Regions from separate parts of the Bacillus sp. JJ1127 genome, predicted to be linked through region 2. Evidence: riboswitches for the same ligand, from Rfam matches in the RefSeq annotation. Region 2 holds a riboswitch; each other region holds the start of a gene.

Region 1 (4,976 bases), on a different contig from region 2:
TGACCAATGCTTTTTTACATTGGTCTTTTTTTTATGTACACACCCTTAAATGAGTAGTGTTATCATTTCTGGGTGTTATTTATATTTCTATATCTTATTATACGAAAAATAAAGGAGGTAATTTTGATGAAGAAATATTGGCACAAGTTATCGTTTTTACAGAAAAATGTATTATTAACCGTCCTTGTTATTTTAACCCTTGTTGCAAGTATGGGAGTACTCGGTTTTAATATGTTCCAAAACAACATGATGTCTTTATTTGAAAGACAATCTATTGAAACAGGGGATACTGTATTAAATGAGTTAGACAAGCAAATGATTGAAGATATTGCGAAGGACCCTGCAAGTCAAAGAGTGAAGAAAGAGAAGCTAACGGAGCAACTAGATGGGGTTACAAAAAAATTAAAAAGCGTGGGACAAGCATATGTAATGGGTCCAAAAACGAATGAAAAGGGTGAGCCGCAAATTGTTGGTTTAAGCACCAAGGTAGCAGAGTCCCTAAATGTGAAACCAGGAGATTATTTTGATATGCCTGATCGTTGGATGAACGCATACCATAAAGTAATGGATACGAAGAAGGCACAAATGACAGAAGTGTATAAAGATGATTTGGGTACATGGGTAACGATATTAGAACCAATTACTGATCAAGAAAAAAACATTATTGCAGTTGTTGCAGCTGATGTAGATGCTTCTATCGTTCCTAGTACAAAGCAAAAATTTATTATACAAGGCTTAATCTTTATTTCTATTTCATTAGTAATTGCTACTGTAATTCAATTTTTTATTGTCCGCAGTTCTTTAGCTCCGTTACAAGAGTTACGTGAAGGGTTACGTAAAGTAGGTGAGGGAGATTTAAGTATTCAATTACGAGAGCGACCAGATGATATTGGGATTATTAATACCTATTTCAATACTACAATTGAAAAATTTAAATCGATTATTGATAAAGTAAAGCAGACGGCAGAACAAGTTTCTTCTTCTTCACAAGAACTATCAGCAAGTACAGAGGAAAACAGCATGGCAGTTCAAGAGATTGCAAGCTCTATGGAAGGTTTAAATGAAGGAGCGCAGTCTCAAGAAGCTTCTGTACAAAAATGTTTACATATTGTACATGAGATGGGAAGTAAAATAGCAGAGATTACAGGTGCTGCTAAACAGGTTGCAAATGCGTCTGAAGGTATGGAGCATCATTCAGTAGAAGGAAATGAAGTCATTGATCAAATCATTAACCAAATGAACTTAATTCAAAGTGCAGTGCAAGATCTATCTTCTATTATTTATTCATTAGAAAATCGCTCAAAACAAATTAGCGACATTGTAACTGTTATCACAGGAATTTCGAATCAAACAAATTTACTTGCTTTAAACGCTTCTATTGAAGCATCTCGTGCTGGGGAAGCAGGGAGAGGATTTGCTGTTGTAGCAGACGAAGTACGTAAACTAGCAGAACAGACTGAGGCATCAGCTAAAGATATTGCTAAATTAATTGGAGAAACACAAGCAGAAACTGAAGAAGCTGTAGTTTCGATGCAAAAAGGTTCGAAAGAAGTAGAATCTGGGATTACACTTGTCCAGAGCAGTGGTGCCTTCTTCGAAAAAATCTCAAAATCGGCACAATCTGTTACGAATCAAGTTAAAGACGTTTCTAGTAATTCAAATGATATTTTCCAAAGCAGCCAAGGAATTGCTCAAGTTGTTGATGAATTGTCCCATATTGCTAAGACATATGCGAATAGTAGCAGCAATGTAGAAGAGAGTATGAAAGAGCAAGAAATGTCTGTTCAAGATATCGCGGAGTTAGCTACATCCTTAAGTTGGCTTGCTCAAGAATTACAAGAACTAATTGGTGAATTTAAAAGTTAATAGAATGTAAAAAAGGTGTGGTAAAAATCCACACCTTGTTCTTTTGTTTGTTCAATAAAATAAATCATGCTACAATGAAAACGAATTAAGAACCGGGGAGCCAATTGGCTGAGAGGATGTAAGAATACATCGACCCTCAACCTGATCTGGATAATGCCAGCGTAGGGAGTTACTTAAAGTGATGTAGCATATGTTATTTTATAATAACTTGCATACAAGGCTTTCCTACGTGATGGTAGGAAAGCCTTTTCTTTTTACAAACATATTTCGCAAGGGGGATTTTAGCATGTCACAACAGGTTACAATTTCATTTTCAGTAGTACCGCAAGCAAAAACGAAAGATTTATATGCAGTTGTTGATAAAGCGATTGAAGTCGTACAACAATCAGGCGTTCGCTATGAAGTAGGAGCGATGGAAACAACACTGGAAGGAGAATTAGACGTACTTCTTGATGTCATTAAACGTGCACAACAAGCTTGCGTCGATGCTGGTGCAGAGGAAGTTATTACTTCTATTAAAATCCATTATCGTCCAAGTACAGGTGTAACGATTGATGAAAAGGTATGGAAGTATCGTGATGAATATGAAAAACCAGAAGCGATCTAACATAACAATTACAACGATTTGGCTTATCCTTCTCATTGCTATATGGGAAGGATCGGTTTCAATATTTCAAATTGAATCGTGGATTTTACCGAAGCCTTCTGCTATTGTACAGGAACTGATTGGAATGAAGGATTTATTGCTGCCAAATACGCTGCAAACATTGCAAGAGGTTATCATCGGGTTATTTTTTGCGATTCTGCTTGGAACGAGTATTGCTATTATTATGGATGTTATTCCGCTCTTTCGCATTTTAATTAATCCGTTGCTTGTTATTTCACAAACGATTCCGATCGTGGTGCTCGCACCTTTATTTATTATTTGGTTCGGATACGGCATGTTACCAAAGGTGATGGTTGTTATTCTTGTTTGCTTCTTTCCGATTGCCCTTAGCATCGTAGAAGGTTTTCAAACGGTAGATAAAAACATGCTCAAGTTATTACAAACAATGCGTGCAACAAAGTGGCAAATCTATCAAAAGGTAAAATTCCCTGCCGTGCTTCCGTATTTTTTCTCGGGATTAAAAATTGCTGTCACATATAGTGTGATGGGGGCGATTATTGGGGAGTGGCTTGGAGCAAGTGAAGGATTAGGAGTTATGCTCACAAGAGCGACAAAATCCTTTTTAACTGCTCGTGTCTTCGGTATCGCAGCTATTATCGTCATGGTGACATTGCTCTTGTATTTTATCGTAGAGTTTATGGCAAGAATAACAGCACCATGGATATACAGAAAGGAAGACAGAAAATGAAAAAAGGCTTAAAAGTTATGCTAGCTGCACTACTCGCAGTAGGTGTCGTTGGTTGTAATCCGGCGAAGAAAGAAGAAAGTACAGATAAAGGGAAGAAAGTAACAGTTGTTTTAGACTGGTTCCCAAATACAAACCATACTGGTTTATATGTAGCAAAGACGAAAGATTATTATAAGAAGCAAGGTTTAGATGTAGAAATTATTCAACCGGGTGATAATGTATCAGCAGAGCAAATGATTGCTTCAGGAAAAGCAGATTTTGGTGTGAGTTATCAAGAAAATGTAACATCTGCACGTGTTGAGGGAATTCCAGTTGTTTCGATTGGAGCAATTATTCAACATAACACATCTGCATTTGCATCTTTGAAAAAAGATAATATTACTTCACCGAAAGATTTTGAAGGCAAGCGTTATGGAGGCTGGGGAGCACCAGCGGAAGAAGCAACATTAAAAACAATTATGGATAAACATCAAGCGGACTTTAGTAAAGTAAACAAAATTGTGCTTGGACAAACAGATTTCTTTAAATCGATTGGTCGTGACGCAGATTTTGAATGGATTTACTATGGATGGGATGGCATCGAAGCGAAGCGCCAAGGAAAAGAATTAAATACAATTATGGTAAAAGATTTAGATCCAGCACTAGATTTTTATAGCCCTGTTATTATTACAAGTGAAAAGCATGCGAAACAAGATAAAGATTTTGTGAAAAAATTTATGAGTGCCACAGCGGAAGGATATAATTTTGCGATTAAGGATCCGAAAGCAGCTGCTGATATTTTAATCAAAAACGTACCAGATATTAATAAAGATTTAGTGCAAGAGAGCCAAAAGTGGTTAAGTACAAAATATCAGGATGATGCAAAAGCATGGGGAGTACAAAAGGAAGAAGTTTGGACAAATTACATGAATTTCTTATATGATAACAAAGTTATTAAAAAGAAAATTGATGTAAAAGATGCCTTTACAAATGAATTCCTTCCAAGTGAAAAATGAGCGGATTACAAATAAAAGATGTTGTGAAGGCGTTCGATGGGAAAAATGTGTTAGAGAAGATTAGTGCTTCGATACACGAGGGTGAATTTGTTTCATTTGTAGGGCCAAGTGGTTGCGGAAAAAGTACGTTATTAAATATGATTGCGAGTGTCGAAGAGACGACTAGTGGAGAGGTAATGTATAATGACGAACTTGTCCAAAAACAAGATATCGTGAGTTATATGCCGCAACAAGATTTACTGCTTCCGTGGCGTTCAGCTTTGCAAAATATTGTGCTTCCATTGGAAATTGAGGGAAAGCCGAAGAAAGAGCGTCTTGCAGAAGGAATGGAAGCATTAAAACAATTTGGTCTGTCTGAATATGCAAATCATTATCCAGATGCATTATCTGGTGGTATGCGACAGCGGATTAGTTTCCTTCGTACTTATTTATGTGAAAAACCTATTATGCTACTTGATGAACCATTTGGAAAGTTAGATGCTTTCACAAAAATGGAAGTGCATCGTTGGCTTCTAGATTCCTGGCATCAAGAGAAACAAACGATTGTGATGGTAACGCATGACTTAGATGAAGCAATATTACTATCTGATCGGGTGTTTATTATGTCACAAAGACCAGCAGCAATTGTAGGTGAGGTGAAAGTTAACTTACCTCGTCCTCGAACGATGGATATGTTAACATCCCTTGAGCTAAAAGAAGATAAAACGGAGATTTTAAGAATATTAGCTCCTTATATGAGAAAGTAAAGAAAGCATCTGAA
Region 2 (15,398 bases):
ATATGAACAGAAGGATTGGAAATACCATCGCCATACGAAAAATGAAATGCATAGTTTTCTATCTGTTCAAAAACAACTCCATATACTTCAGCAAATTATTTATCATCTTGATAATCTAACACATGCACCTATAGTGGAATGTAAATGGTCACAAAAAGAAAAAGAAACATTGCATAGCGCCATTGTGTCAATGATTAGTATATTGCGTAATCATTGTTCTGAAATCGATTATAGGCATTATCAACTTATAGATGAATTAGATCAGCAATTTTGGGGTCATAAGAGCGATTTAGCAGAGCATAAACCACATAACTATCATCATCATTTTTCTAGCGAATCGATTATTTTGTTTGAGGTGCTATCTATTCATGATATGTTGGAAGAATTAGAACGAGTACGTGAGAAATATGAAAAAGAAACAACGAATATAACGATGTAATTCGTATAATGCTCTGGTATTTTAAAGGGACAAGAGTCTATGTTGAAGAAGAATAGATATGTATATAATAGGTTTGGTAATTAGATTTAATAAAAATGAGGGATAACATAATGACTATTTATATTGCACTATTAAGGGGAATAAATGTAGGTGGACATAAATTAATTAAAATGGCGGAACTGAAAAAGGTTTTTGAAAAGTTAGACTTACATAAGGTTCGAACATATATTCAAAGTGGGAATGTAGTTTTTGAATCTGAAGAAGGAGTAGACCTTTTGCGTCAACGAATTGAACATGAAATTGAAGAAGTTTTTGGTTTTGCGGTTCCTGTTATGTTAAGAACGAGTCAAGATATGAAACAAGTTATCAAAAACTGTCCATATGAGACGAATGCATTGTTAGAAGGTGAAAGTCTACACGTCGCTTTTTTGGCTGAAGAGCTTTCTGCCGAAGAAGTTAAGCAACTATTTCGTTTTAAAAATGAAGTAGAGGATTGTTATATTGAAGGTAAAGAAGTATATTTGTTTTTCAAGAAGAGTATTCGAAATTCTAAACTAACAAACCAGTTTCAAAAAATTAGTACCCCAGCAACGTTGCGGAACTGGAGAACCGTAAACAAACTGAGCGCAATGGCAGAAGAAATCCTATCGTAAACAAAAGGATTATTAAACTCCTTACAAGTGAAGTCTTGTTTTTCTCTAAAATAAAGAGAGAAACAAGGCTTTTTGCATACATAGTATTCTTATTGATATCTTTTAGAAACAATGAATTCTACAAATAGAATGACAAGAAATGAAGAGCAAAACGCAATAAATAAAGAGAAGTTATGAATGTTATGAAGGGAATAGAAAACAGAAAATCCTTCTGTAAAAATTAATAAAATAAACATAATACCAATTAGAATAAAATAACCTATTTTGAAACTAATTTGGTTTAGAAAATAACCGAGGATGAAAGAGACCCCAAATATGGTTCCCCTAGAATTATTCCTTCGGTTATAAGGGTATTGCTCACTGTAAAATGAAGCACATTAATAAAAAAGATTTTATCTGGATTGAATGTAAAAGTTTGAGTCTGCATATATTGGGTAGGGATGTCAGATTAAATTAGGGGGTATCTATGTCTATACTTCTAAAAGCGGGTGCAGACGCTGGAAATAATGGTCTGAAATTAATGGTGAAAGGACAAAAGCCAATTTATATTCCAAGTATTTATTCGCTATACGTTGGAGAATCAACAGGTTTATTGGATGAAGTGGATATACCAATATCTGAATTAGAAAATCACATTGATGTAACCATTAGTTCTCCATCTTTAATGCTAAACAACGTACGTTACATTGTTGGGCAAAAAGTTATTCAAGATCAATTAAAAGGGACAGAAATGGAAAAGAAATCTAATAAGTCAACAGATGAATTGATGATTCTTACAATTTTATCAGGTTTAGCAATTAGTGCTATGCGTCATAATCCGAATTCGAATCGTATCAATATTCGTTATGATTTATCAGTTGCTCTTCCAATGCAGATTATTACACAAGAAATAGCAGCAGAAAATGCGCAACGTTATATGGGAACTCATAAGATTGTTTTTCATTATCCAAATGGAAGAGATGTCACAATAAACGTCTCGGTTGAATTTTGTAAGTGCCTACCTGAAGGAGCATCTGGTACTTGGGGGATTGTGTATGATGAGGAAGGAAATGTTTTAAAGCACAAAGTTGAAAAAGAAAACGATATAATTTCTGAGATAGATTTCGTTGACAAAACATTATTATCTTTTGATATAGGTGCGGGTACAACTGAGGAGGTTGTTTCATATGGAGTGAATTTCAGGCCGCAATTGAGTAAAGGGTTGGCCTATGGAGTCAAAGAAACTTTATTGCAAATCATTACAAGATGGAACAGAAAGTATCCGACAAAAGCGATAGATAGTATTACAGAGTTTAATCAAATTTATTTAAATGAGAATCATCCTAGAAATCCTTTATTAGTAGAAGAGTCACAACAGGCACTTCTAAGTTTAGCGGCACGGGTTGCGACAGATATCATCAATAAGATTGACGATATGAAAGATGATCCATACGTATTTATTTATGGTGGGGGAGCAGTCATCATTAAAAATAGCTTGCAATCGATTTTAAAACAAAAAGGAAGGTTGAAAAATGTAACTTTTGTAGAAAACCCACTGTTCACAAATGCACGTGGATTATTAGTATACACTTGTTCTCCAAGGTATAGGGAACATAAACAAAAAGAATTACGAATTTAACATTAAGTTAGTTGGTGTAAGCATGCGGCGTAAACGATATAAACGATATAAACGTGGTGATAGAGTAAAAATATATATAAATCACTCGGTACCTCCAGAAATGATTGCTTGGTTGAATAAACAATCGAATGTAACAAGCTTCTTTTTTTACGGTGTACAGCAATTGTTTAAACAGGTCGGAGATGTTGATGTATCGAAAACTTTACCGAACAGCCATGTTTTTTCTTTATATGTTGAACATGCATCTACGTTAAAATTTGAAGTCAGTCCTTGTAAAAAAGTAATGATGGAAAAACAAGAACTTGCGAGATGTATGGAAAAGGAGCCTTGGGAATATATTGATCAAATAGACTGTCCTTTTTTTTAAACATGTAAAAATATACTTAATGCCACCGCTATACATATGAAGCTAGCGGTGGCATTTTAAGTATAGTTGTTCAATCTATTTGTATAGAATGAAATTCACCTCATTAGCAAAGAAGATTAAATTGTGGTTACAGCCAAGTAGAAAACAACTGTAGGAATTGAGTCGTCTTATTCAAGCTGATAAAATAAAACCAATCGTTAGTCATATTGTTCAGTGTAATGAACAAAAAAGTAGAGAAGCGCACAAATTAAGTGAGGGTCAGCATACATAAGGAAAGTTAGAAGGTGAAAGTCTACACGTCGCTTTTTTGGCTGAAGATCTTTCTGACGAAGAAGTTGAGCAACTACTTCGTTTTAAAAATGAAGTAGAGGACTATCATATTGAAGGGAAAGAAGTATATTTGTTTTTCAAGAGGAGTATTCGAAATTCTAAACTAACAAATCAATTTCAAAAATTTCGTACCCTAGCAACATTGCGTAACTGGAGAACCGTAAACAAACTGAGCGCAATGGCAGAAGAAATCCTATCGTAAACAAAAGAACTATTAAACTCCTTACAAATGAAGCCTTGTTTTTCTCTAAAATAAAGAGAGAAACAAGGCTTTTTTGCATGAATAGTATTCTTATTGGTATCTTCTAGAAACAATGAATTCTACAAATGGAATAACAAGGAATGAAGAGCAAAACGTAATAAATAAAGGGAAATTATGAATGTTATTAAGTGAATGAAGCATAGAAAATTCTTCTGTCCAAATTAGTAAAACAAACATAATGCCGATTAAAACAAAATAGCCAACCTTGAAACTTTTATATGTAATTTGCTGTCCCATTTCATCTTGACTTTCTTCGGATATGCCGTTTGGATCTCCCCATGTAATATGGTTTAGGAAGTAACTGAGGAGTAAAGACACTCCAAAAATTGTCCCACCCAAGATTTCTCCTTCGGTTATGTATTTATAGGTTCCGTGCATAAGCAGCCCGATTAACGGTAGTAAGGTAATTATGAGAACAATTTTCTTTCGATTCATTTTTTCACCCCTCCTTAAGTGTAGAAAAGTCTTTGCATGCAATAGTATAAACATGGAAATATAGGGTGTCAAATGTATTTTACACGAATAAAAGCGGTAATTATACGTAGTGTGGATGTAAGTATAATTACCACTTTATTATTTTACAGGTTATAATCTTTGAACAACAAAAGTGATCGCATTTGTTTTTAATTGAATGGATTTTTCATTCCGGATGATGTTATATGATAAATTTTTTACTTCTATGTGTATTTCTCGCCATCCTTTATAAATATCTTTAAGTATATTCATCATTATTTCAGTAGGAAGATTTACTTCTATTAATGCATCTAGTTCTTCGTTTGTTTCTATATCAATTTCTTGAATATTAGAATTCACAATCAGACAATTGATGCCGTTATGTTTAGTTCCATTTTTTATGGATAAGAGTACTTTTTCAAAGGCCTCTTTTGAGTGAACATGTTCTAAGCTGGATACTGCAATAATGTAATCATAGCTTTCAGGTTGAATATCATAATTTTCAATTTCTACTTTGATTGTTTCGATTGCATCAAAGACATGATATTCCTTGCTGTTTGTTTTTAATTTTGTTAATGCGGAATCCAGTAAATCGACACATGTAACTTTACCGCCACCATCGATTATCTTTTGAGCGATTGGAATACTATTTCTTCCTACGCCAGAACCAAGATCAAGTACTTTTATTTGATCTTGACCTTCAAAATAATTCATCATCTCCATTACTGTTTTTACAGGTTGATGAAGCCAAGAGCCAGCTTCGAATAATTTGTATTGGTCATAACAAAGATCGTGATATTTTTTTTCTTCTTGTCTAATGTGCTCAATTCGATTCATTTTGTTCACCTACAGTTTCCTATGATTAAATAAACTAATAAGTTAGACACAGTCTTTGACTCTTGTTTTTATTCAGTGTACAAATTTTTGGAAAAATGATGTTTATTCATTTTAGTGAAGACATTTCCTTAATTTAGACACTGATACTGCATTCTAATTGTTCTAGCGATTTTTTCTTTCTATCAAATGGACTTATATACAATTCGATAAAAATTGTAATAAACCTTTCGATTCAGAAAAGTTAGGCATCAACGGTGGAATCAAAAAGTACCCCTTAGTATTATATAAATCTATTTTAATTTTTCGACATCTAAATTCTTGCTATGTAGAATAAAAAGTAACCTCCGCTCGTTTGTTCTTTCTGTTTTTTACTTCGCATGTGGCAGAAAAAGGGCTTGACCGCTTCTATGAATGGCCAGATCCTCTCTCCCATCTAAAAAGAGGGGGTGTATGTCGGTATAGATTTACTATTAATAAATCGGACGGTCCTCATTTGCTTATTTATGTAATAGGTATTGAAAAATTAGTGTCATGATCAGATTTCTGAAAGTAAGTAACGTAGCACTTCAAATACAAGTTAAATAAATTTGTTAATAACATAACTAAAAACACAAGGACTTGCGAATACAAATCCTTGTGTTTTTAAGATTGTAACTGATAGATTATAGATCGTAAATTTTCATCTCGTATACATTTTCGGACATTCATCACCAGTTGGTTCATAAAAACAATGTCTTTTAAATTGTCCTGCAAATGGCTGATTATACCACTCTGGTGGACAACTGCCTGTCGGACGGAAATACCAAAGGGACCATCTTGCCGGCCAGCGCCATTCACCTTGTAAGACGCGTCTTGCTATGTCTTTTTCTGACTCACGAGCACGTTGGTAAAAATATCCATACTGCACTGCTTCAAATCCACCTGGGCTTTGATACACTGCATCATGTACAGTACGTATTTGTTTGAAATCTAAGCAATCACAGTATACACGGTTTACTACAACGCAACCGACAAGTTGTTCGCCTTGTGGTCCTTCACCTTCAGCCTCCGCACGAATTAAACGTGCTAACAAATCAACATCACTTTCAGTGTAGGGAATAAGAGGCATACGTGTACCACCTTTCTGGAAGTATTATAGTAAAGTTTATGTAAGGAAAATAAACTTAGTGCTTTTACAAGTTTATTTTTAAAGAAAAGGAGAACAATAAATAAAAAGTATTAGCATTTCTATTTTCATTAGATCTATTTCATTCGATTGTTTTATAAAACTATTTATTTTAAAAATTAGCTAATGCAATACCACAAATAGAATACTATGATGGAGATATGGGGAATTAATAGGTTCACACCAAGAGAATTGAGGGGAATAACATGGAAATAAAAGTCGTTTTAACAGGGTATGGAGCGGTGAGTAAAGAACTTGTACGTTTAGTGTATGAGAAATCATTTACTTTAAAAGAAAGGTATCATATCGAATTTTTAATAGTAGGGATTGTTGGGCGGGATGTATCTATTTATGATGGTAACGGTTTACACCTAGAACAACTTCTTACTTTTGGAATAGGCACGAATGCGTTAGGAAATTATGCAGTATATGATCCGAAGGCAAAAGCGGAAATGATATGGAATGGTAATGTACTAATTGAGGCAACGCCTACTAACTTACAAAATGGCGAACCTGCAAAGTATTACATCCAAAAAGCAATCCAACATGAAATGGATGTTGTATGCATTTCGAAGGGTGCACTTGTTACAAATTGGAAAGAAATAAAAGAAAAAGCAAAGTCGAAAAATGTGCGTATTCGTTATAGCGGTGCGACTGCCGCAGCATTACCTACATTAGATATTGGACAATTTAGCCTAGCAGGATGCCAAATTGAAAAGATAGAAGGCATACTGAATGGGACAACGAATTATATCCTTACAAAAATGGATGAAAAAAATATAATTTTTCAACAAGCATTGCAAGAAGCAAAGGAACAAGGAATTGCTGAAACGAATCCTACATTAGACATAAATGGTATGGACAGCGCTTGTAAACTATTATTATTGGCAAATAGCTTGTTACAAACAGAATATTCACTGGATGATATATTTGTAAAAGGAATAGAACATATTACAAAGCAAGATATCCAAAAAGCAAAGGAAAAGAACAAATCTCTAAAATTAATAGCTACAGCATATAAAGATAGTTCTGGAATTGTTAAATTAAAAGTAGGTCCATGCGAATTGAATCAAGGTCATCCGCTTGCTAATGTCAATGGAACAGAAAAAGGAGTCACCTTCCATACAGATACGATGGGTAAAGTTACTTCCATTGGAGGTGCATCAAATCCAAGAGGGGCAGCTGCTGCGGCGTTGAAAGATTTGATTAATTTGTATCGAAAAGATATGTGATAAAAAAGAAGATCAGTTTTTAATAAAATGAGAATCACAACGAAAAATATTGACAAATAATTATTTTTGTGTTATGATTAATTATTTGTTAATTGACGTATTTTCCTCTAGCGTGATACATTTTAGTAAGAGCAATAACTTCACTAATCTATGTATCGAGGAGGAAATGTAACATGAAAATAGAAAATGGACTGTCAGTTTTAGAATTGAAAATCCAAGGATTTGAATTAAATCCAACATTACTTTGGGATGAAAAAGCAGCTATATTAGTCGATACTGGTATGCCAGGACAATTAAAGCAAATTCATGATGCAATGAATGATGTTGGTGTTCCCTTTGAACAGTTAAAAGCAATTATTTTAACTCATCAAGATATAGACCATATTGGAAGTCTTCCTGAAATACAACAGAAAGCAGATCAATCTATTGAAGTGTATGCACATGAACTAGATAAGCCATATATTGAAGGGCAATTGCATTTAATGAAAACAGATCCAAGTAAAATGAGTAAAGATCAGTGGGAAGCACTTCCAGAAGTTATGCAATTCCTATATAAAAATCCTCCTAAAGCAAAAGTAAATCAAATATTAAAAGATGGACAAAGATTGCCCTTTGTTGGAGGCATTGAAGTCATTCATACACCAGGGCATACGCCGGGACATATTAGTTTATATAGTGAAAAGCATAAAACATTAATCACAGGTGACGCTATGGTATATGTTGGTGGAAATTTAAACGGGCCTGTTCCGCGAACAACACCAGATATGAAAACAGCTACAGAATCGCTTAGAAGATTTTTAGAATTTGATATTGAGAGAGTGATTTGTTATCACGGCGGTGTTTGTGATTTGAATGTGAAGGAACAGATTGAAAAATTAGTAGGACTAAATAACTGATACTTCTATACTCATATATTTGACTGTTTTCTGAATTGTGCTATGATGAATATCAAAACTACATAGTTATTATCTATCCGCTAGGGGTGCCTATATAGGCTGAGATCAAAGAGTACTTTTGAGACCCTTGGGACCTGATCTGGCTCATACCAGCGTAGGGAAGTGGAAGTGACAGAAAATGATATTTATAATGTCCAAACCACTTTTTTTACTTGTCTAAAGAAAGTGGTTTTTATATTGATCATTTCTATACTGAGTACCTATATTAAGAGAAATTTCATTTAGATTTGGACTAAGTAGTTGAATCGTTAGTAATTGACTAATAAGAAATTTTATACATATTCATCGGAGGGATTTAAATGTCATTTTCACAGCTATTACGTAAAGAAGTTCATCCAATTTGGGAAGCAAGTTTCCAGCATCCATTTGTAAAAAAATTAGGGGAAGGAACGTTAGATTTATCTAGTTTCCGCTATTATGTATTACAAGATTCATATTATTTAAGTCATTTTGCTAGAGTACAAACGTTAGGAGCGGCAAAAGCTATTGAATTAGAAACAACAGCTCGTATGGCGCATCATGCACAAAATACATATCAAGCTGAATTATCACTGCATGAGAATTTTGCAAAAAAATTAGGAATCACTGAAGAAGAAAAGGCTTCTTTTGTTCCAGCGCCAACTGCTTATGCGTACACATCACACATGTATCGTGCTGCTTATGAAGGGCATTTAGGAGACATTATTGCAGCAATTTTACCATGTTATTGGCTTTATTATGAAATTGGTGAACGCTTGAAAGAATGTAAGCCTGAAGAACCGATTTATCGAGAATGGATTGCAGCATATGGATCGGATTGGTTCCGTACTTTAGTGGAAGAACAAATCGCACGATTAGATAGGATTGCTGCGACAGTAACAGAAGCCGATCGTAAGCGTATGAAACAACACTTTGTTATTAGTAGTCAATATGAATACTCGTTTTGGGAAATGGCTTATACATTAGAAAAGTGGCCAGTGAATGAAAAAGCAGAAGATGTAACTCTATAAGTCGGAATAGTTATAATCAGATATGAATAAAAAGAGGTATCATTCTTTAAGATAATTTGAAAATCCCGCTAATCCATAAATAGCGGGATTTGTCATTTCTGTATACAAATGTAGTTATCTATTGTCAATTATAGTTTTGTTTTTTTGTTTACTTTTGATGTAAGCAGGATTAAGATGTCTTTTAGGAATAGTAGTATTAAGCTATGAAACATGCCTTTGTATTGTGATTATTTAGAAGTGAGGAATGCTAGAAAAACAACAACATTTGCTTTACGATATAGAAGCTAAAAAATTGAAAGGGATGAGAAATTATGAAGAAACTTGATGTACTGTTAATGCTGCTCAGCTGCTTGTTTCCAATTGCGGGTTTTATGAAGCAAATCCCTTTAGAATTGTCATTGTTTATCGGGGGATTATTATTTTTCACTAGTTTCGGAAGTTACTATGCAAAACGAATGCATTCACGAATATGTAGTTGGTTAGCTTATGCGGCATTTATCACACTCCTTATGGCAATTTGGAATCAATACGTAACAACTAGCTCGTTACTAGCAAATGCAAAAATTGCAGCATGTATTGCTTTGATTCCATTCGTGTTCCGATTCCGTACATATGCAATTACTTTAGGTTTACTTGCATTATGGGGAGCTTTACTATGGGATATAAAACAAATCCAATCATTAGCAGTTCTTGGGCGTATTATGAACTTACTGACTACAGAACGATTGTATCTACTTATACTAGTAGTAGGCTTTATACTTGGTGGATTGCTTGCATACGCACTAAATCGTAACAATAGTAATGAAAAACAAGGAACAACAAATCTATTCAAACAAAAAAAGAAACGAATTAAGCCTACATTTAAGATTCGTATTCCGAGTTTGCCGAGATTAAAAGTTAAGATGTTAAAATTCGGCGGGAAATCTGCTAAATCAAAAGAAATACGTACGTATGAACCAAATCGTGAAGAAAGAGCTCCAACGTATCATACGGTGCCTACAGAGTACCAACATCAGAAAACAGAAACAACACAAGGCCAAACAAGAATGGAACGCAGAAGAAATCGTTATAACGCATAAAGAAAATGCTTATATAAATATCTGAACCCGCAATACCCTTCATGTAATGGATGGGGTGTTGCGGGTTTTTTGCTGTATAATAATTAAGATATGGATATTTTAATTATTGAGAGATTTTATAAGGAAATAATTGAGAAGAATGGATTGATGTTTTAATTCGTTCTACAGGTATGGAGCCGCTTGTAGAAAATAATTATAACTTGTGTGAACTTGGACCAAGAGGAACGGGGAAATCTCATATTTATAAAGAGATTTCTCCAAACTCCATCATTTAGCTGAATTTTTAAGAGAAATGCGTAAACGTTCTTTCTCGGATGCACTTGATCAATTCTTTAGATTGGGAAACAACTTGAATCAACGTGATGTTATCACAGTGCGGAAAACTGTTTTTGGTTTGATTAAACTGTTATATCCAAACGGCGATTATACAAAAGATGATGTGGAAGAAATGCTTCTATGCATTAGTAGGACGAAGACGAGTAAAAGAACAATTAAAGAAAATTGGCGGAATGGAACATTATGATGTTAATTTTTCTTACATTGATAATGAAACGATGAATGAAGAGTTTGTATCTGTTTCGGAACAAGGGGGAGGAACGTTAATTCCAGAGGGGATAAACAAATCTGGACATATTTATACTGTTGCTCGTGGGAAAACAGGGATGATTGGTACTTATAAGTTAGAAACAGAAGTTGTAAACGGCAGTGGTAAATTTGAAAGAACAGGATTAAATTCGGATCGCGATGCAAAAGAAAGCATTGACACTGCTTTTCGATTCTTTAAAGCAAATAATAAAAACATTAGCGGCACAATTAGTACAACAACGAAAGATTATTTCATGCACATTCAAGATATTCATGGTGTTGGCTTAACTAGCGAATTATCGCTTGTAGCATTTATTGCATTATGTTCTGGTACTTTAAATAAACCTGTGCAAAGTCAAATGGTTGTGTTAGGATCTATTAGTATAAGTGGTACGATGAATAAGATAGAAGAATTAGCAAAGGTACTACAAGTTTGTTTTGATTCAGGCGCTAAGAAAATTCTTCTTCCAATGACAGCCGCTGTTGATATTCCAACCGTTCCACCGGAATTATTTGCTAAGTTTCAAATTGCATTTTATCAGAGTGCTGAGGATGCTGTGTTTAAGGCTTTAGGTGTGGAATAAGTGAATATAATCATAATAAGCAGTCATCAAGGTATATAAAAGGTGACTGCTTATTATGTTTTAGGAGGAAAGCGAGTACGATGGAAAAATCAAAAGCAGAACGCAAGAGAGATTTGGAAATTGTGAATCTATATCATAAAACATTAACGGAAGCTGAACTTGAAAAACTTTCACTAAATTTCTTAGAATGGAAAGAAGGAAAGTTACCGTATTATAAACTAACAGAACTTATTCATGATTTTCATAAGAAGAATCAAAAAATATGGTCCATGTTTCATAATTCAATGAATGACGAGTTTCTTATTTTTCAAGCTAAAAAAGAATTAAATATGTTTACCGAACAAGACATGAAAAAAGAACATTATAGAAGATGGATGAATTTTTCTTAATGAATAATTTTTCGTGTAAGAAATACATATGACTGAAAATAGAATTGTTAACGTAGAAAGAAAGGAAAAATAATATGCAACTTATCCAATGTACAAAAAAATTAGCCGATGAAATGAAAATAAAAGTTCAAAAAGTAGATACTGCCGATTTCAATCCACTATATTGTTGGCATGCAAATCTTTTTAAAATTGGACGAAAAAAATGTGTAATGATTATGAATAACGCTACAAGGTACCACTTTGTTATTTACGGGGTATTAAAGAAAGACTTGCAAAACTTAGATCTTGTATTTAAGAAGAATTTAACAACATGTTTATTATTAGATGGCATTGAGCCAGAAATGATTGAACAATACTTAAATCATGATTCAATTGTACAATATGCAGCAACGAATAATCGTAGTATTCTTTCACAAATAAATGAGTCCATTTTTGCTGTAGATCATTATTTTTATTATGAGTTAGTAGAAAAGCAGCAGGAGTTTATAGATTTAGCGGAGATGAATCAAAATCTTAATCATATATATATGCTGAAGTTATCAAAACAACCAGTTGAAATGATGAGAGATGCCCTTAATCAACAATTTTTGCTAGATAAATAAATTTTTATTTGGAGAGTGTTCTTAAGAAGCATTATAAATTGACGGAGGTGTTAACAATGCTCATTATCATCACCATCTCAGCATGTCTCTTATTTTGCATTAGCTTACTACACGTCTACTGGGCATTCGGAGGGAAATGGGGCACACATGCTGTGATCCCAACTGAATCTGGTAAAAAGGCTTTTACACCCAGTACTGGAGGAACGTTATTGGTTGCTCTTTTGTTAAGTATAGCAGCGGTACTTTTATTATTGCAGGCCAATATCCTTGTTTTATCCATTCCATATGTTTTCGTTCAAATCGGTTCTTGGATTTGTATGTTTGTGTTTGGGATAAGGGTAATTGGTGAGTTTAACTATTTCGGCATTTTTAAGAGAAAAAAAGATACGTATTTCGCCAAAATGGATACGATGTTATTTATCCCGCTTTGTGCTTTTTTATCTGTTTCATTTCTCCTGGCAATTATTAAATAAAAGCAATCTAAATCTATGTCACACTATAAACTACATGATTTTAGAAATGAATAGAGGGAAATACATGAAAGATAAGTTAAGTCAAGTCATTGATAGCATGCCAGAGGAAGAAGTGAGATCTTTACTTCACCTCATTCTACTCCAACTTGAATTAATAGAAAAAAATAAAGATGAAGAAACGATCAAAATGTTGGCGGAAATACCAAAACAATTGATTGAATCTCAAAAACCGAAATTAAATATTTTAGATAGTAAACATGTACATATTGCATTCGGTGATTCACCAGCAGGTTGTTTAAAACACATACTGAAAGAAGAAGGTTTTAATCAAGACTATGTCATTTCATTCTCTGACGCATTTTCTGTCGGTCCCATTCATCAATTGGGTTTAAAGTCAGGTCAGGTTGCTCGCCAGCAATGGTTATCCAACAACTTAAACTCATATGATTTTTATTTTGAAGAAGAATACTTACCGAGTTTGATTCATTCATTAGAAGAAATACAGTCCATTTCAAACGATACACCAATTACAATTTGGAAAGCGGATAATGCTCATGAACATGTAGGACTTTGTTTTGTGCTTGCCGAGTTGAAGAATAAGAAAAATATTAGAATCATCAATACTTCAGAGGCTCATAGAAAACTATTACAAACAGAGTACGGCATACGTGGAACGGGAGAACTATCATCAAAGAATTTAGCAATTATTCTTAAGAAATATGGAGAAAAGTCATTTTTAGCTGAAGAGACTCGAACAGCACTCGAAAAAGAATGGGAAGTTCTATCTACTAGTACAGAGTTATTACGAATCTGGAAAGATAGTGCAGTGCATGCTGTACAAGAAGATTATTTTGATGATTTTATTGTTGAGTGCGCGAAACGAATAGGAGCAGATAAAGCTTTCTATAAAGCAGCGCGGGTAATTGGAGAAGCACTTGGACATATAGAGCAAGTAGTGGGAGATGTTTTTCTAGAATATCGCTTACAGGCTTTAATCAAGAAAGGGACATTTGAGGTGAAAGGATCATTAAAAGCAATGCGCTATTACAGTGTTATGTTAAATAGATAACAGCAGAGCTTTATTTTTTATAGTTAGTAAAATGAATTTGCTATATAAATGGAATTCAGAAAGACAAATTTGGGCGATGCATAAGCCTCCTCTGGGTGAAGTATTACATATGAATGTTTTAAAGTGACAAATAAAAAGAAGGTGATTTTTCATATGTATAACCAACCGAATTATCCAGGTATAGGGTATGATCAAATGATGTATTATAATCCACAAAACCAAGGATATTATGAAGAAGCGATGGAACTGAGAGAGCTTGATCATGAAGAGTATAGACCTGATGATGGCCGACGTCACCACCTCCATCACAGGCACCATCATTACCGTCAGCATTCGCTGCACCTGCACAAATAGGGAATATGAAATCATTGATGTGTAATTGTTTAGGGAGATGGGGGTACTTGCGTCTACATCGACCAGGTCCTTTTGGAAGAGATTTATGGTTTTTTGGGGTATCAGGTTACACGTGGCAAGCTGGCCGTCGCCGGAAAGTCAGTTATCGATACCAACAAATCAGTAATTTTATGTGCTTTGCTTAGAGAGAATCAAAGAGGAGATCTTCTCTTTGATTTTTTTATATTTTTCAAGTTTCAAAGTAAGGTTTTGACAAAAAATTATAATATTCATACTTTTTGTGAGTTATAATTTATATGTTGAAGTGATTTCTACACAAAATGAAAGTGAGGGAGTGCAATGTCTTTAAAAAACAAGGTTGGCCGAAACATTGAAGATGGTATTCATTTAGCTTCTGCGGAGTTTAAAGAAGATGCTTATGAGATTTATAAGGAATCACGTGAACTACAACCTATTTTGTTCGTATATAAGGGTGAGCTATGGACAGAGTGGCTCATTACAAGATATGAAGATGCATTGCCACTTTTAAAAGATTCTCGCTTGAAGAAAAATCCGGAAAATGTATTTTCTCAAGAAGGATTAAAGCCATTTCTTTCTCTTGAAAACGGTGATTATTTAACGAAACATATGCTTAATTCAGATCCGCCTGATCATAGTCGTTTGCGATCACTTATCCAAAAAGCGTTTACTCCTAAAATGATTTCACAATTAGGTGGACGTATTCAGCATATTGCGGATACTTTATTAGACCATGTAGAACATAAGCATTCCCTGAATCTTGTTAATGACTATGCGTTTCCATTACCAATCAATGTAATTAGCGAAATGCTTGGTATTCCAAAAGAGGACCAAGAGAAATTTAGAATATGGTCTCATGCGGTAATTGCTTCACCTGAAACACCCGAAGAAATAAAAGAAAACGAAGAAAAGCTCTCTGAATTTATTACATACCTACAGTATTT
Region 3 (12,858 bases), on a different contig from region 2:
CACCGCCAAGGTAGATACCCATGTGAGAAGGACCAGACTTATAAGTATCTTTGAAATAGATTAAATCACCAGGTTCAGGATTTGAAGTTTGTGATAAGCTACTCCAATATCCTGCCACACTTTGACGGCTAATGTTATGACCAAATTTATTAAAGACGTGGAAAATGTAACCACTGCAGTCAACACCATTAGCAGAAGTACCACCCCATACATATGGTACACCTGCCATTGATTGTGCGTATGCAAGTATAGAAGAGGCATTTCCACTGTTGTTATTTGTATTATTATTTTGATTTTGATTATTATTGTTATCTGTTACGTTAGATGGTTTGTTAGGTTTATTATCTACAGCGCCACTAACTGGTGTTTTTGATAGGAAGCGAGTTCCGATATAGCCAGTTTGACCGTTGTAGTTAACTTTACTCCATCCGGAATTTTCAGAAATTACTTGCACCTTTTGACCTTGAGGAAGGGCACCGATGATTCTGTAATTTGTACCTTCGCCACTACGTACATTTAATGCAGATGCATTAATGTAGTATTCACCAACGGATCCTTGTGGTTGTTGTTCTTGCTCAGGTTGTTTTGGCTGTGAAGGTGCATCTGTGCCGCCTTTAACGAACTTTACAAATTCGCTACTTACATAACCAGTTTGTCCTTGATGGTTAACTTTAAACCAACCATTTTCAACACCGGTAACGTTTAATGTTTGACCATTTAATACGCCACCGATAACACTTTGGTATGTAGCTGGACCTGTACGAACGCGAAGAGATGTTGCGTTAACAACATAAGTACCGCCAGTTTGAACAGTTACATTCCCACTTTGATATTTTGGCTCTTCTTTGTTACCTTGAATGGTATTTTCGCCGGAGCCACCTTTTGTTACATAGTCCTTGCTAATATAAGCAGCTTGTCCTGCATAGTTAATTTTAAACCAATCTTGAACTTCTCCTACAACCTGTACAACTTGTCCTTTAGGAACGGAGCCTAAAGTTGTATGAGAAGTGCTAGGACCTGTACGAACACGAAGGGAAGATACATTGACTGTATAGTTTCCACTTGCTGGTTGTACAGCTGTGTTGTTATTGTTGTTATTATTTGTAGAGCTAGCGTTTGAAGAAGCACCGGATACAAATTCGCTACTTACGTAACCAGTTTGACCATTATGGTTAATTTTAAGCCAACCATTTTCTTGGCCAATTACGTTTAATGCTTGTCCTTCATATACACGTCCTACAATGGAACTGGAATTATTTGGGCTTGTGCGAACACGTAATACATCAGCAGTAACTTTGTTGTTTCCACCTGCACTTACGCTTGTTTTTGCAGCGCCATTTTTTGACACAAATTCGCCATTAACATAACCAGTTTGACCATTATGGTTAATTTTGAACCAACCATTTTCTTCTCCAATCACGTTTAGTGCTTGTCCTTCGTAAACACGAGAGATGATATCGTGAGAAGTACTAGACCCTGCGCGAACGAGCAATACGTCAGCAGTCACTTTGTAATTTGAATTGTTTTGTGATGCGGCTTGAATAGCTTGTGCAGCAGGCTTTTGTGCATTTTGTTCAGGTGCAGCTTGAACGTTATCAAGTGTCGGGGCTGCGCCTCCTGCTACAGACACTGCCGCAAGACCAGCAAGATATTTTTTCATGTTTGTCGATTCCTTTCTGTCTGTAATATAGTGATGAAATATTTACCAACTGTTAAAAATTCTAAAAGGCATGTCGATTACTGTCAAGTCTTATAAGGGAATCCGAATATGACAAAAAGGTTACAAAACAAAATCAAGGTGTGAATTACCACCTTGATTTTCACTAGAAATCCATATATTGAAAAATGATTAGAGTGAAACTATACGCATTTAAGATAATGAGATGTCAGAAACCGAAAAACTTTGTACAAATGATTTTTGTAGTAATTTTGTGGTTGGACCAACTTGACCGTTCAAAATAGCAATTCCATCAAGATGTGTCATAGGTAAAATCTCCACGGTTGTTCCTGTAAAAAAGCACTCGTCTGCATTATAAACATCACGAATACTAAATAGTTCTTCTTGCACAGGGATTTGTAGTTTATTGGCTAAAGATAGAATATACTGACGGATAATCCCGTTTAAGATTAAATGATTGGCGGGATGCGTATAAAGAGTACCGCTTTTTACAAGAAAGAAATTAGAGTGGCTCCCTTCTGTGACGATGCCATTACGAACGAGAAGTGCTTCTTTACAACCTTTACGTTCTGCTTTTGTATAAGCTAATACATTAGGTAATAAATTTAGTGATTTAATATCACAGCGAAGCCAGCGTGCATCAGGTTCTGATATAGCGCGTATCCCATATTCAATCCATAGGGCAGGTCGTTCTTTTTTTGATATATAGGCATAGATTGTTGGGGCTACATCAAAAGAAAATGCATGTGCACGAGCTTGGACCCCACGAGATACTTGTAAGTAGACTGTTCCGTCTTCATGAAAGTTATTATTTTCGAGTAATTTGTAGAGTAATGTAATGAGTTCAGCTTTGGAGAATGGAAGTGTTAATTCGATTTCGTCCATTGAGCGATATAATCTTGTTAAATGTGGATCTAATAAGTGCAGGTTTCCTTTATAGATACGAATGACTTCATAGACGCCATCACCAAATTGTAATCCCCGTTCTTCTAACTGTATGTACGTTTGTTTTTTATTTGTATCAATAACAGTATCATTCCATAATACAAATCTTTCGTATGTCAATTTACGTCCCATCCTTTCTTAATCGTTTGAATAGTGAGTCGTGATCAAAGTAAGGGTGCTACTATATCACTTACTAAAGTAAAAAATCCTTTTGGTTGTTGTTATGTAAATTCTTTTCATGATGCTATTTGTAGGTAGCAAAAAATGTGCTGGAAATAAAAAGGGGCTAGCCTGTAAGGATCAGATGAATAAGGGCCATCAGTGAAGGTGAAAATTTTTTTATTGTATTTTGCATATACAAATTCGAAAATGAGCAATAAGAATCCTGCTTTTTACGATAAAAAAAGCAACATTCAGCATGAATGTTGCATAAGGAGGATAGCTATGTTTCATAGGGACATTGTCTTGTTAAAGGCTTGATGGATGACAAATCAGAACGTCCTTTAAAGACAATTCGTGTTACTTCCAGTAACACTAGAAAATTGTTAACAAAAGTTCCTAACATTCCCCAAAGGAAACTTTTCATAAAGTTTGAAATGAGAGACGGGGAATATATGCGACTTTGCTTATAAATTCAATTATAAAGATGTTTCATAAATTTTATGTAAATATTTAGTGAAGATTATGTAATTTTAACATCTTAGTATATAGTTCCAAATACTATGTTTAGGAAAGAGATGATGAATGAGGATGAAAAAAAGACGCCGGGATTACTCGGCGCCCTTTTTGTCTTCTTTAATAACGGTTTTTACTTCGCCAGTCTTGATTTTGTTGCTGTCAGAGAAGCGAAGTAAATCTCCCTCAATGAGTTTATCAGACATGTGCAGTTCATTTTGTGCACGGTCAATCATTGCTTGAGCTTCATCTTTTGGTACTTGTACGACCTCGCCTGTTTCGCGATTATAGAATGTATTATTTGTGTACATATATTGTTCTGTTACAAAGCTTCCATCGCGAAGAACAACGAATGATTTATAATCTGGTGAGAATACATCATGACCGAAGTGAATGTCATTGCTTGAATCAACACCAAGTAAGTTTAGAATTGTAGGTTTAATATCAATTTCACCCGTTGGTTTTGAAATTGTTTTACCTTCTTTTTGACCTGGAACATGAATAAACATTGGTGTTTTTTGTAAGTTCATATGATCAAATGTTGTAATTTCTTCTTTGCCTAAGAACTGTGCCATTGCACGGTTATGATTTTCAGAAATACCATAGTGGTCACCGTAGAATACGATAACAGAGTTATCGTAAAGACCTTCTGCTTTTAGACGTTCAATAAAGTGTTTTAACGCTTCGTCTAAATAACGAGCTGTTACTACGTAACGGTCAAATACACCATCACCAGAGTTATAAGGTTCAATGAACTTTGTTCCCTCATCGTAATCAAATGGATAATGGTTTGTTAAAGTAAGGAAACGTGTATAGAACGGTTTCTTAATATTTTTTAACATATCCACTGATTGATCAAAATACTCAATATCTTTTAAACCCCACCCTAGTTTTGTTTCAGGTGTAATTTTATAATCTAATTCGTTAAAGTAACGATCGTAACCAAGTGCAGGGTACACGATGTTACGGTTCCAGAATGTTGCGTTGTTTGCATGGAATACAGCTGTGTAATATCCTTGCTGACGCAGAATTTCTGGGGTTGCTGTATATTCATTGTTACCGTGTGTAAAGAATACAGCACCACGGTCTAATGGGTATAGCGATGTATCTACTAAGAATTCAGCATCTGAAGTTTTTCCCTGTCCAGTTTGGTGGAAGAAGTTATTAAAGTAATAACTTTCTTTTGCAAATTGGTTTAAGAATGGTGTAACTTCTTGACCATTTACAGTTGCACCAATTAAGAATGTTTGTAGTGATTCAAGAGAAACGACAATTACGTTTTTCCCTTTGGCAACGCCAAACATATTTGGATCCGGTTTACTTTGATTTGTTTTTACATAGTTTTCTGTTTCTTGTAATTTGCTACCATCAGCAAATGCTTTTTGTGAACTTGATTTTGCTTGCAAGCCAAGGTCATATACTTGGTGTGTATATAAACCTAAGTTTTTTACGAGCATAACACGGTCAAATGAACGAGTTAATAGCTCTGGGCGCTCAGTTTCTGCAAGACCTAAGTTTGCGAAGAAAATAGCAATAGTTGAAACGAAATATAAAGAACGCATTGGACGTGATACACGTTCCGTTTTTGCGAAGTCTTTCTTTTTCTTTAATAGCACGAAGAAAAGAATAATATCGGCAAATGCAACGATGATTTTGTAGTTAAGTAGTTCTTTTACACTGGATCCTAGCTGTCCAAAGTTGGATGTTTGGAAAAGGACTGGTAAAGTAACGAAGTCATTGTAGAATCCATAGAACATTACGTTACCAACAAGAATGATTGTTAAAACACAATCAATTCCAAGTGCTATATAGTTCCGTTTCTTCCCTTTTGCGAATAATGCAAGACCCACAAACAGTAATGATGTCGCTAATGGACTAATGAATAAGATAAATTCTTGCATGAAAGATTCAAGTTTTAAATCAAAGCTCGTACGTGTAATAATGTAAGTTTTCAGCCATACAGCCAAAGCAACGAACAGAGTAAAACGTACATTATGAAATTGTGATTTTAAAGATTCCTTCATCCATTCCACCCTTTCTCTATCAGGCTTGGTCGATTTTGGAGCGAAAAATGCTAAAATAAAAAATACATAGTTTTCTTTGCAATGAGTAGAGTTTTTGATATTCACCCATGTACGACTTTAACTATGCATACCCTTTTGGTTTCTTTTGTTGGTTCATAAGTATAACGTCATCTCTGTATTATACAACAAAATTCAGTTCTGAGAAACACTATAACATTTTACATCTTTTTGTATTTTTTAATTGTTACTGCCAGAGAAAACTTTAACATTGGTTTATATGCTCGTCAACTAGAAAATATAACAAAGATAAAGGGGAATGTTAAGCAGAATTCAATATTTTATATTAAGAAATATAAGTAGAAAGTATGATGTAATCCGCTAGGAAGCCATTATTATGAGGGAACATGGTTATATAAATCCATTTTAATTTTTCAATATACAAGTCGCTGCTATGCAGAATAAAACATGACCTGCACTTGTATTCTCCCTTTGTTTTCATCCTTATATGTGGTAGGAAAAGGCCCTGACGGTCAGATGCTCTCGTCCATCTAAAAAAGGGGGGATGTCGGTTTTTTAACTTGTATCTATATAGAAAATATACGAACGCTTGTTCTTTTGTTTGTTATCTGTTAAAATGAAATTCCATTGGTAAGCTATGTGTATATTTGATGAACTTTTTCTTAAATAACGAAGCTAGTTTTTTAGAAGATATATCTGTTTTTTTGATAATGAAAAAAAGTATGGGGGCTGTTTATATGGAGCGGAAATTTTCAGTCGAAGCGTTTTGGAAGAAAGTAAAACATGTAGCAAAACAAGCAGGACAGTCGGTTATTTATGCGAGTTTATTACTGTTTTATGTGTTGCAAAGGCCAGATGTTCCTAAACGGGTAAAGGCAACAATCATCGGAGCGCTTGCTTACTTTATTGCACCAATTGATGCGATTCCAGATTTTATAGCTGGGATTGGTTATACGGATGATTTAGGCGCATTAACGGCTGCATTATTGCAAGCATCTATGCATGTAAATGAAGATGTGAAGGAAAAAGCACAGATGAAATTAGCGGATTGGTTTGGTTCGGATATAGATACATCGTTTATCGATCAAAAATTAGATCAATAGGTGAGAACTGTCATAGACTGACAGTACGAACATAAGCGAGGAAGTGCACTATGCCATCAGGAAAAACACATACGAAAATAAACTTACTTTCCCTGCCGATTGTTTTGTTTATGCTTGTTTCATATGGACTAACAAATTTTGATTTTCTATTAACTTTTGGGATTGGATTTTTAATTGGTACGTTTTTTTTAACACCGGATTTAGATACTCATAGTAATGCCTATAATAAATGGGGATTACTTCGGATCTTTTGGTATCCGTATCAATGTGTGATGCCTCATCGTTCTTTTTTAACGCATACGATTGTAATAGGTGACCTTATTCGTATCTTGTATATGCTACTAGTCTTTTCTCCATTTCTATACATATTAAATGAAACAGTATTAGACGGAAAGCTAGTAGAAATGGCAAAAGAGCACGATGTATCATTAGTGACATTTGTAATGGGAGTTATTGCTGCAAGCGCACTTCATATTATAGCGGATCAATTGAATACACGTCGTAAAAGAATTATGCGAAGAAAAAAGAAAAGACGAAGAAGATAAAGCACTTGCGAATTGCGAGTGCTCTTTTAGTGTTTCAAGGTTGATTACAACGTTTAATCAAACGTTTGTTTAAGCAGAGGAAGGTTGTGGTGATAGCTTTTCTGAAAATAAATCAAACGTTTGTTTAAAAAAAGTTATTTTATTATTCATAAATAGAAAATGGATAAATAAGCAGAAATTCGGTTTAAAATAATAAAATTTTCAAAAAATATCCCCAAAAAGGAAATGATATGGTAAAGTATAAATATAGTGATATGAAAACGTTTTCCTTGGACGTTTTTTATTTTAGACTGAAAGGTATGATGACCGGATAGTCTATTGATATGATTATGAGGATTTTAAAACAGGGGATTACAGAAAGGGAGAGGGACAATGAACACATGGACGCAAGTTTACGATCCGTTCGGTAACATTTGGGTTTCCGCAGCGGTCGCACTTATTCCAATTATCTTTTTTTTCTTGGCTTTAGCAGTTTTTCGCATGAAGGGGCATGTGGCAGGATTTATTACAGTGGTATTAACAATTTTAGTTGCAATATTTGCATATAAAATGCCGTTTACAATGGCAATGGCAGCAACTGGATATGGTTTTTTATACGGGTTATGGCCAATTGCATGGATTATTATCATGTCGGTATTCTTATATAAAATTTCTGTAAAAACAGGACAGTTTGACGTAATTCGTGCATCTGTATTATCAATTACGAATGATCACCGTCTACTCGTTATCTTAATTGGCTTCTCATTTGGAGCGTTTCTGGAGGGGGCAGCAGGATTTGGTGCACCAGTAGCAATTACTGCTGCACTTCTTGCGGGTCTAGGTTTAAATCCTTTATATGCGGCTGGGCTTTGCTTAATTGCTAATACAGCACCAGTAGCATTTGGAGCGATGGGGATTCCGATTACAGTTGCGGGGCAAGTAACAGGTATTGATCCGCATAAAATCGGGCAAATGGCTGGGCATCAATTACCATTCTTATCAATGTTTGTTCCGTTCTTTATCGTATTTTTAATGGATGGCTTCAAAGGAGTAAAACAAACGTGGCCTGCATTATTTGTAGCTGGCGGTTCCTTTGCTATTACACAATTTATTACAGCAACATTTTTAGGGCCAGAGCTTCCGGATATTACATCAGCGCTTGTCAGCTTAGTATGTTTATCGTTATTCCTGAAAGTGTGGCAACCGAAAGAAATCTACCAATCTAATCAAGAAAATGCTGAAGTGGCAGCAACGACTGCATCTATGCCAAGATTAACAGCGGGAAAAGTCGTAAAGGCTTGGTCACCATTTATCATTTTAACGATTATGGTAGTTATTTGGAGTCAGAAATTCTTTAAATCTTTATTTGCTCCAGGCGGGGCTCTAGAAAGTCTTGTCTTTAAGTTTGAAATTCCAGGTTTGCACAATCTAGTAATGAAGGCAGAACCGATTGTAAATAAACCAACGCCTTATGAAGCAATATTAAAGTTGGATGTTATATCGGCGACTGGAACAGCAATTTTAATTGCTTGTATTATTTCAATATTTGTGTTGAAAATGAGTGCAAAACAAGCAGCTGAAACGTTTAAAGAAACCTTACAAGAATTAAAGATGCCGATTTTATCTATCGGTCTTGTATTAGGATTTGCATTTATTGCAAACTATTCTGGTTTATCATCGACACTAGCATTAGCATTGGCGGCAACAGGTGGATTATTCCCATTCTTCTCACCATTCCTTGGCTGGCTAGGCGTATTCCTAACAGGATCGGATACATCAGCAAACGCATTATTCTCTAATCTACAGGCAATTACAGCGCAACAAGTTGGTGTAAAAGAAGTATTGCTTGTTGCGGCTAATACAACAGGTGGTGTAACGGGTAAAATGATTTCTCCGCAATCGATTGCGATTGCGTGTGCAGCAGTAGGACTTGCTGGAAAAGAATCTGACTTATTCCGATTTACATTAAAGCATAGTCTATTCTTTGTAACCATTGTTGGTATTATGACATATGTACAAGCTTATTATTTAACGTGGATGATACCGTAAGCAATAGTCATCAATTTAACACAAACAAGCCAGGTGCTGAAAGCACCTGGCTTGTTTCATAACCCTAACTCGATGGTTACGCACGGCATGAGAGACTATTCATCCCCGATTAAGGTTTCAATTTATCAACTGTTCGAGAAGGCATATCGACTAGCAGACAAAAAACGATATGTAAAAATACAATTCATTTATTTGTATTTTTCTGATTATCGTGTATGATGGGAAAGTATTGAAAATTAAATCAGTGATAAACTAGGGGTGCTTAAGTGATGCTTAGGCTGAGAGAGAAGTGCGATAACTTCTTAACCCTTTGGACCTGATCTGGCTCGTACCAGCGTAGGGAAGTTAACGGCTTTACATAACAATGTCTTTATGAGCCAGGTCCTTGTTTTACTATGGACCTGGCTTTTTTATTTGGTATGCGCTGGCCACAAGTTTTGTTCTCGTCCTTGTCACAAGAAAAGCGGAACCGATCATTACGATTGGGTGAAGTGCAAATCAAGATACTTGAAACTAATTAGGAGCCGACTCGCGGTTCTGAGCAAAGAAGGTTTCTTGAAATGATAAAGGGGAGGAAACACAAATTATGAAGCAATCTGTTTCAGCTGAGCAAATTGAATTGAAGTCGAGTTTACCAGGGAGTAAGAAAGTCTATGTTGATGGACTACGTGAAGGTATGAAAGTACCAATGCGTGAAATTGAGCAAAGTGAAACAAACGGTGTACCAAATCCACCGATTCGTGTATATGATACGAGCGGTCCATACACAGATCATGCGTACAAAGTTGAGCTAGAAAAAGGAATTCCAGCGCCGCGCCATGCTTGGATTGTTGAGCGCGGGGATGTGGAAGCGTATGAAGGGCGCGAAATGAAACCAGAAGATGATGGTGTGAAGGCAGCATCTCAGCATACACCAGTCTTCCCGCAAATGGATCGCAAGCCGCTTAGGGCAAAGAAAGGTGCAAATGTAACACAAATGCACTATGCACGTAACGGTATTATTACGTCTGAGATGGAGTATGTTGCGATTCGGGAAGGGATGGAACCAGAATTTGTTCGTAAGGAGATTGCTGAAGGACGCGCGATCTTGCCAGCAAACATTAACCACCCAGAAGCAGAACCGATGATTATTGGACGCAATTTCCATGTGAAAGTTAATGCGAATATCGGAAACTCTGCTGTATCTTCTTCTATTGCGGAAGAAGTAGAAAAGATGACTTGGGCAACACGCTGGGGTGCGGATACTATTATGGATTTATCAACGGGAAAAAATATTCATACAACGCGTGAATGGATTATTCGTAACGCGCCTGTACCAGTTGGAACAGTGCCAATTTATCAGGCGTTAGAAAAGGTAAATGGGATTGCTGAAGATTTAACGTGGGAAGTATATCGTGATACGTTAATTGAACAAGCAGAGCAAGGCGTGGATTACTTTACAATTCATGCTGGTGTACTACTTCGTTACATTCCAATGACAGCAAAGCGTATGACAGGGATTGTTTCACGGGGCGGCTCGATTATGGCGCAGTGGTGTTTATACCATCATAAAGAAAACTTCCTATATACTCACTTTGAAGAAATTTGTGAAATTATGAAACAATACGATGTTTCCTTCTCTCTTGGAGATGGATTACGTCCGGGTTCGATTGCAGATGCAAATGATGAAGCACAATTCTCTGAGCTTGAAACACTTGGTGAGTTAACAAAAATTGCTTGGAAGCATGATGTGCAAGTAATGATTGAGGGACCAGGACATGTACCGATGCATTTAATTAAAGAGAATATGGAGAAAGAAATTGATATTTGCCAAGGTGCACCGTTCTATACACTCGGACCTTTAACAACAGATATCGCACCAGGATATGACCATATTACCTCTGCAATTGGTGCAGCAATGATCGGCTGGTTTGGTACTGCAATGCTTTGCTATGTAACGCCGAAAGAGCATTTAGGATTACCAAACAAGGATGATGTTCGCGAAGGAGTTATTACGTATAAAATTGCAGCTCATGCAGCTGATCTTGCAAAAGGGCATAAAACAGCGCAACAACGTGATGATGCACTTTCAAAAGCTCGCTTTGAATTCCGTTGGCGCGATCAATTTAACTTATCTTTAGATCCTGAACGTGCAATGGATTTCCACGATGAAACATTACCAGCAGAAGGAGCAAAAACAGCTCATTTCTGTTCCATGTGTGGTCCGAAGTTCTGCAGTATGAGAATTTCACACGATATTCGTGAATATGCAAAAGAAAATGATTTAGAAACAACGGAAGCAATGGAAAAAGGTATGGAGGAGAAAGCTAGAGAATTTAAAGAAGCTGGTAGTCACTTATATCGATAAATAGAGTATACGATTTTGAACACCTCTTTACTTCATTGATCACATGTACTTAACTTAAATATAGAAGCCCCCTTCGCTAAGACGGTAGCAGAGGGGGCTATTATTATTTCTCCTTTAAGAACGTTCGATCTTTTAAGAATAAATTCCAGAAGAAGATAAAGCCTGGAAGCAAGATTGCGATACCAATCGCATAGAGAATAAGCAAGGCGTAAAAAGTTTCTTTCGTTGTAAAACTTGTAGATACAGTGACATCTGGATAAATGATATATGGTAGATGTGCAACGCCATAAGCGTAGCTTGCAAATGCATATTGTGCAACAACTGCTAAAACAGCGATTCGCGGCCAGCCGAGTGAATCGTATTTTTTATTTGTCCACCAAAGGGAAGAGTATCCGATGACAAATAAAATAATGGAGACTGTAAACCAAGGAAATTGTTTAATTAATCCTTGCATGAGCCAGTGCGTTTCTGGGTCCATAACAACAAGGGCGATAATTGCTGTAACGAGTGTTGCTGGACCGAGTATGATGGCATTACGTCTATAAAGACGATACGTATCCTCTGAGCGTTGTTCTCTTGCAAAATCAGCTAAAAAAAGAGAGGACAGGAATAGCTCAGAAGTTAATCCGAATAACATATAACAATAAATTACAGGGCTTGAAAGAAGCTTTCCGTATAATAGAGCTTCTTTGCCTCCAGAAGTCGTAATATAGGCGCCTTCTGTTACGGGTAAAACCGTAATTAGCAAGGCGGGAATTAAAAGTCCAGTAATACCAGAAATAACGCGCATGGTATGTTCATATTTTGGTACGGAATAGGCAAACACCATAAATGTACTACGAATGGCGACGAGAACTAAAATTAATGTCACAGGTACGAACATGACCGTTGCAAGGGTGAAAGTCGCTTTTGGAAAGAAACCAAGAAATGCAACAACAACAAAAACAAGGAACGTATTAGTGACTTCCCAAGTGGGTGATAAGTAACGGTTGGCAAGCTTTCCAGCAAGTGTTGGAAGCTTGGCGTATACCATGCCCCAAAAACCAGCTCCGAAGTCAATGGAGCCTAACATGCTATATACGAAGATAAGAGCCCATAAGATGATAATCGCAATACTTGCTTCATGCACGAGAATCTCCTCCTTGCTGCTTTAAATCATTTTGTAATGGATGTCTTCTAAAGAATGTCCGTAGTACGAAAATCGTTAAAGCGCCTAGTCCAATATACAAAATGACGAATACTACAAATAAAGGTCCGACAAAATCAGCGCGTGTGGCCGAATCGATTGTGCGCTGCATTCCATAAATTGTCCAAGGTTGACGACCGCTACAACTGAAAATCCATCCGCATTCAATACCGAACATCATAATCGGTCCACATGCAGCAGTTCCCCATAGTAGCCACTTCGGCAATTCTGCTCCTTTTTTTCGATAAATAAAGTACCAATAGAGAAGAGCAATTGTTGCAACAGCAAAGGTAAATGTGGCTGTACCGA

The links. Region 2 has a riboswitch for thiamine pyrophosphate ahead of tenA (thiaminase II). Riboswitches for the same ligand answer to the same signal wherever they lie in the genome.
Region 1: it holds a riboswitch for thiamine pyrophosphate, as region 2 does, so the genes downstream of both, V7183_RS20430 (MTH1187 family thiamine-binding protein) here and tenA (thiaminase II) in region 2, are expected to answer to the same signal.
Region 3: it holds a riboswitch for thiamine pyrophosphate, as region 2 does, so the genes downstream of both, thiC (phosphomethylpyrimidine synthase ThiC) here and tenA (thiaminase II) in region 2, are expected to answer to the same signal.

The regions. Positions count from the first base shown of each region.
Region 1 covers NZ_JBALQK010000228.1:381-5,356, reverse strand. Annotated here, with positions in the region: gene V7183_RS20435 (methyl-accepting chemotaxis protein) at 127-1,866, shown strand; TPP riboswitch at 1,950-2,051, shown strand; gene V7183_RS20430 (MTH1187 family thiamine-binding protein) at 2,153-2,473, shown strand; gene V7183_RS20425 (ABC transporter permease) at 2,445-3,221, shown strand; gene V7183_RS20420 (ABC transporter substrate-binding protein) at 3,218-4,216, shown strand; gene V7183_RS20415 (ABC transporter ATP-binding protein) at 4,213-4,962, shown strand.
Region 2 covers NZ_JBALQK010000211.1:2,499-17,896, reverse strand. Annotated here, with positions in the region: gene V7183_RS19400 (aromatic acid exporter family protein) at 1-439, shown strand, start outside; gene V7183_RS19395 (DUF1697 domain-containing protein) at 550-1,092, shown strand; gene V7183_RS19390 (ParM/StbA family protein) at 1,559-2,710, shown strand; gene V7183_RS19385 (hypothetical protein) at 2,733-3,077, shown strand; partial or broken gene V7183_RS19380 (DUF1697 domain-containing protein) at 3,355-3,609, shown strand; gene V7183_RS19375 (hypothetical protein) at 3,700-4,104, opposite strand; gene V7183_RS19370 (class I SAM-dependent methyltransferase) at 4,255-4,959, opposite strand; gene V7183_RS19365 (cell wall hydrolase) at 5,639-6,067, opposite strand; gene V7183_RS19360 (homoserine dehydrogenase) at 6,331-7,356, shown strand; gene V7183_RS19355 (MBL fold metallo-hydrolase) at 7,530-8,252, shown strand; TPP riboswitch at 8,325-8,430, shown strand; gene tenA (thiaminase II) at 8,612-9,301, shown strand; gene V7183_RS19345 (DUF3959 family protein) at 9,613-10,380, shown strand; partial or broken gene V7183_RS19340 (BREX system Lon protease-like protein BrxL) at 10,515-11,549, shown strand; gene V7183_RS19335 (hypothetical protein) at 11,630-11,938, shown strand; gene V7183_RS19330 (DUF6933 domain-containing protein) at 12,013-12,540, shown strand; gene V7183_RS19325 (DUF3995 domain-containing protein) at 12,597-13,013, shown strand; gene V7183_RS19320 (DUF1835 domain-containing protein) at 13,078-14,082, shown strand; partial or broken gene V7183_RS19315 (hypothetical protein) at 14,236-14,621, shown strand; partial or broken gene V7183_RS19310 (cytochrome P450 family protein) at 14,776-15,398, shown strand, end outside.
Region 3 covers NZ_JBALQK010000131.1:461-13,318, forward strand. Annotated here, with positions in the region: gene V7183_RS13460 (C40 family peptidase) at 1-1,660, opposite strand, end outside; gene V7183_RS13465 (D-amino-acid transaminase) at 1,871-2,755, opposite strand; gene V7183_RS13470 (LTA synthase family protein) at 3,394-5,322, opposite strand; gene V7183_RS13475 (YkvA family protein) at 6,078-6,443, shown strand; gene V7183_RS13480 (metal-binding protein) at 6,494-6,988, shown strand; gene V7183_RS13485 (lactate permease LctP family transporter) at 7,361-9,016, shown strand; TPP riboswitch at 9,261-9,376, shown strand; gene thiC (phosphomethylpyrimidine synthase ThiC) at 9,603-11,363, shown strand; gene V7183_RS13495 (cytochrome d ubiquinol oxidase subunit II) at 11,467-12,492, opposite strand; gene V7183_RS13500 (cytochrome ubiquinol oxidase subunit I) at 12,485-12,858, opposite strand, start outside.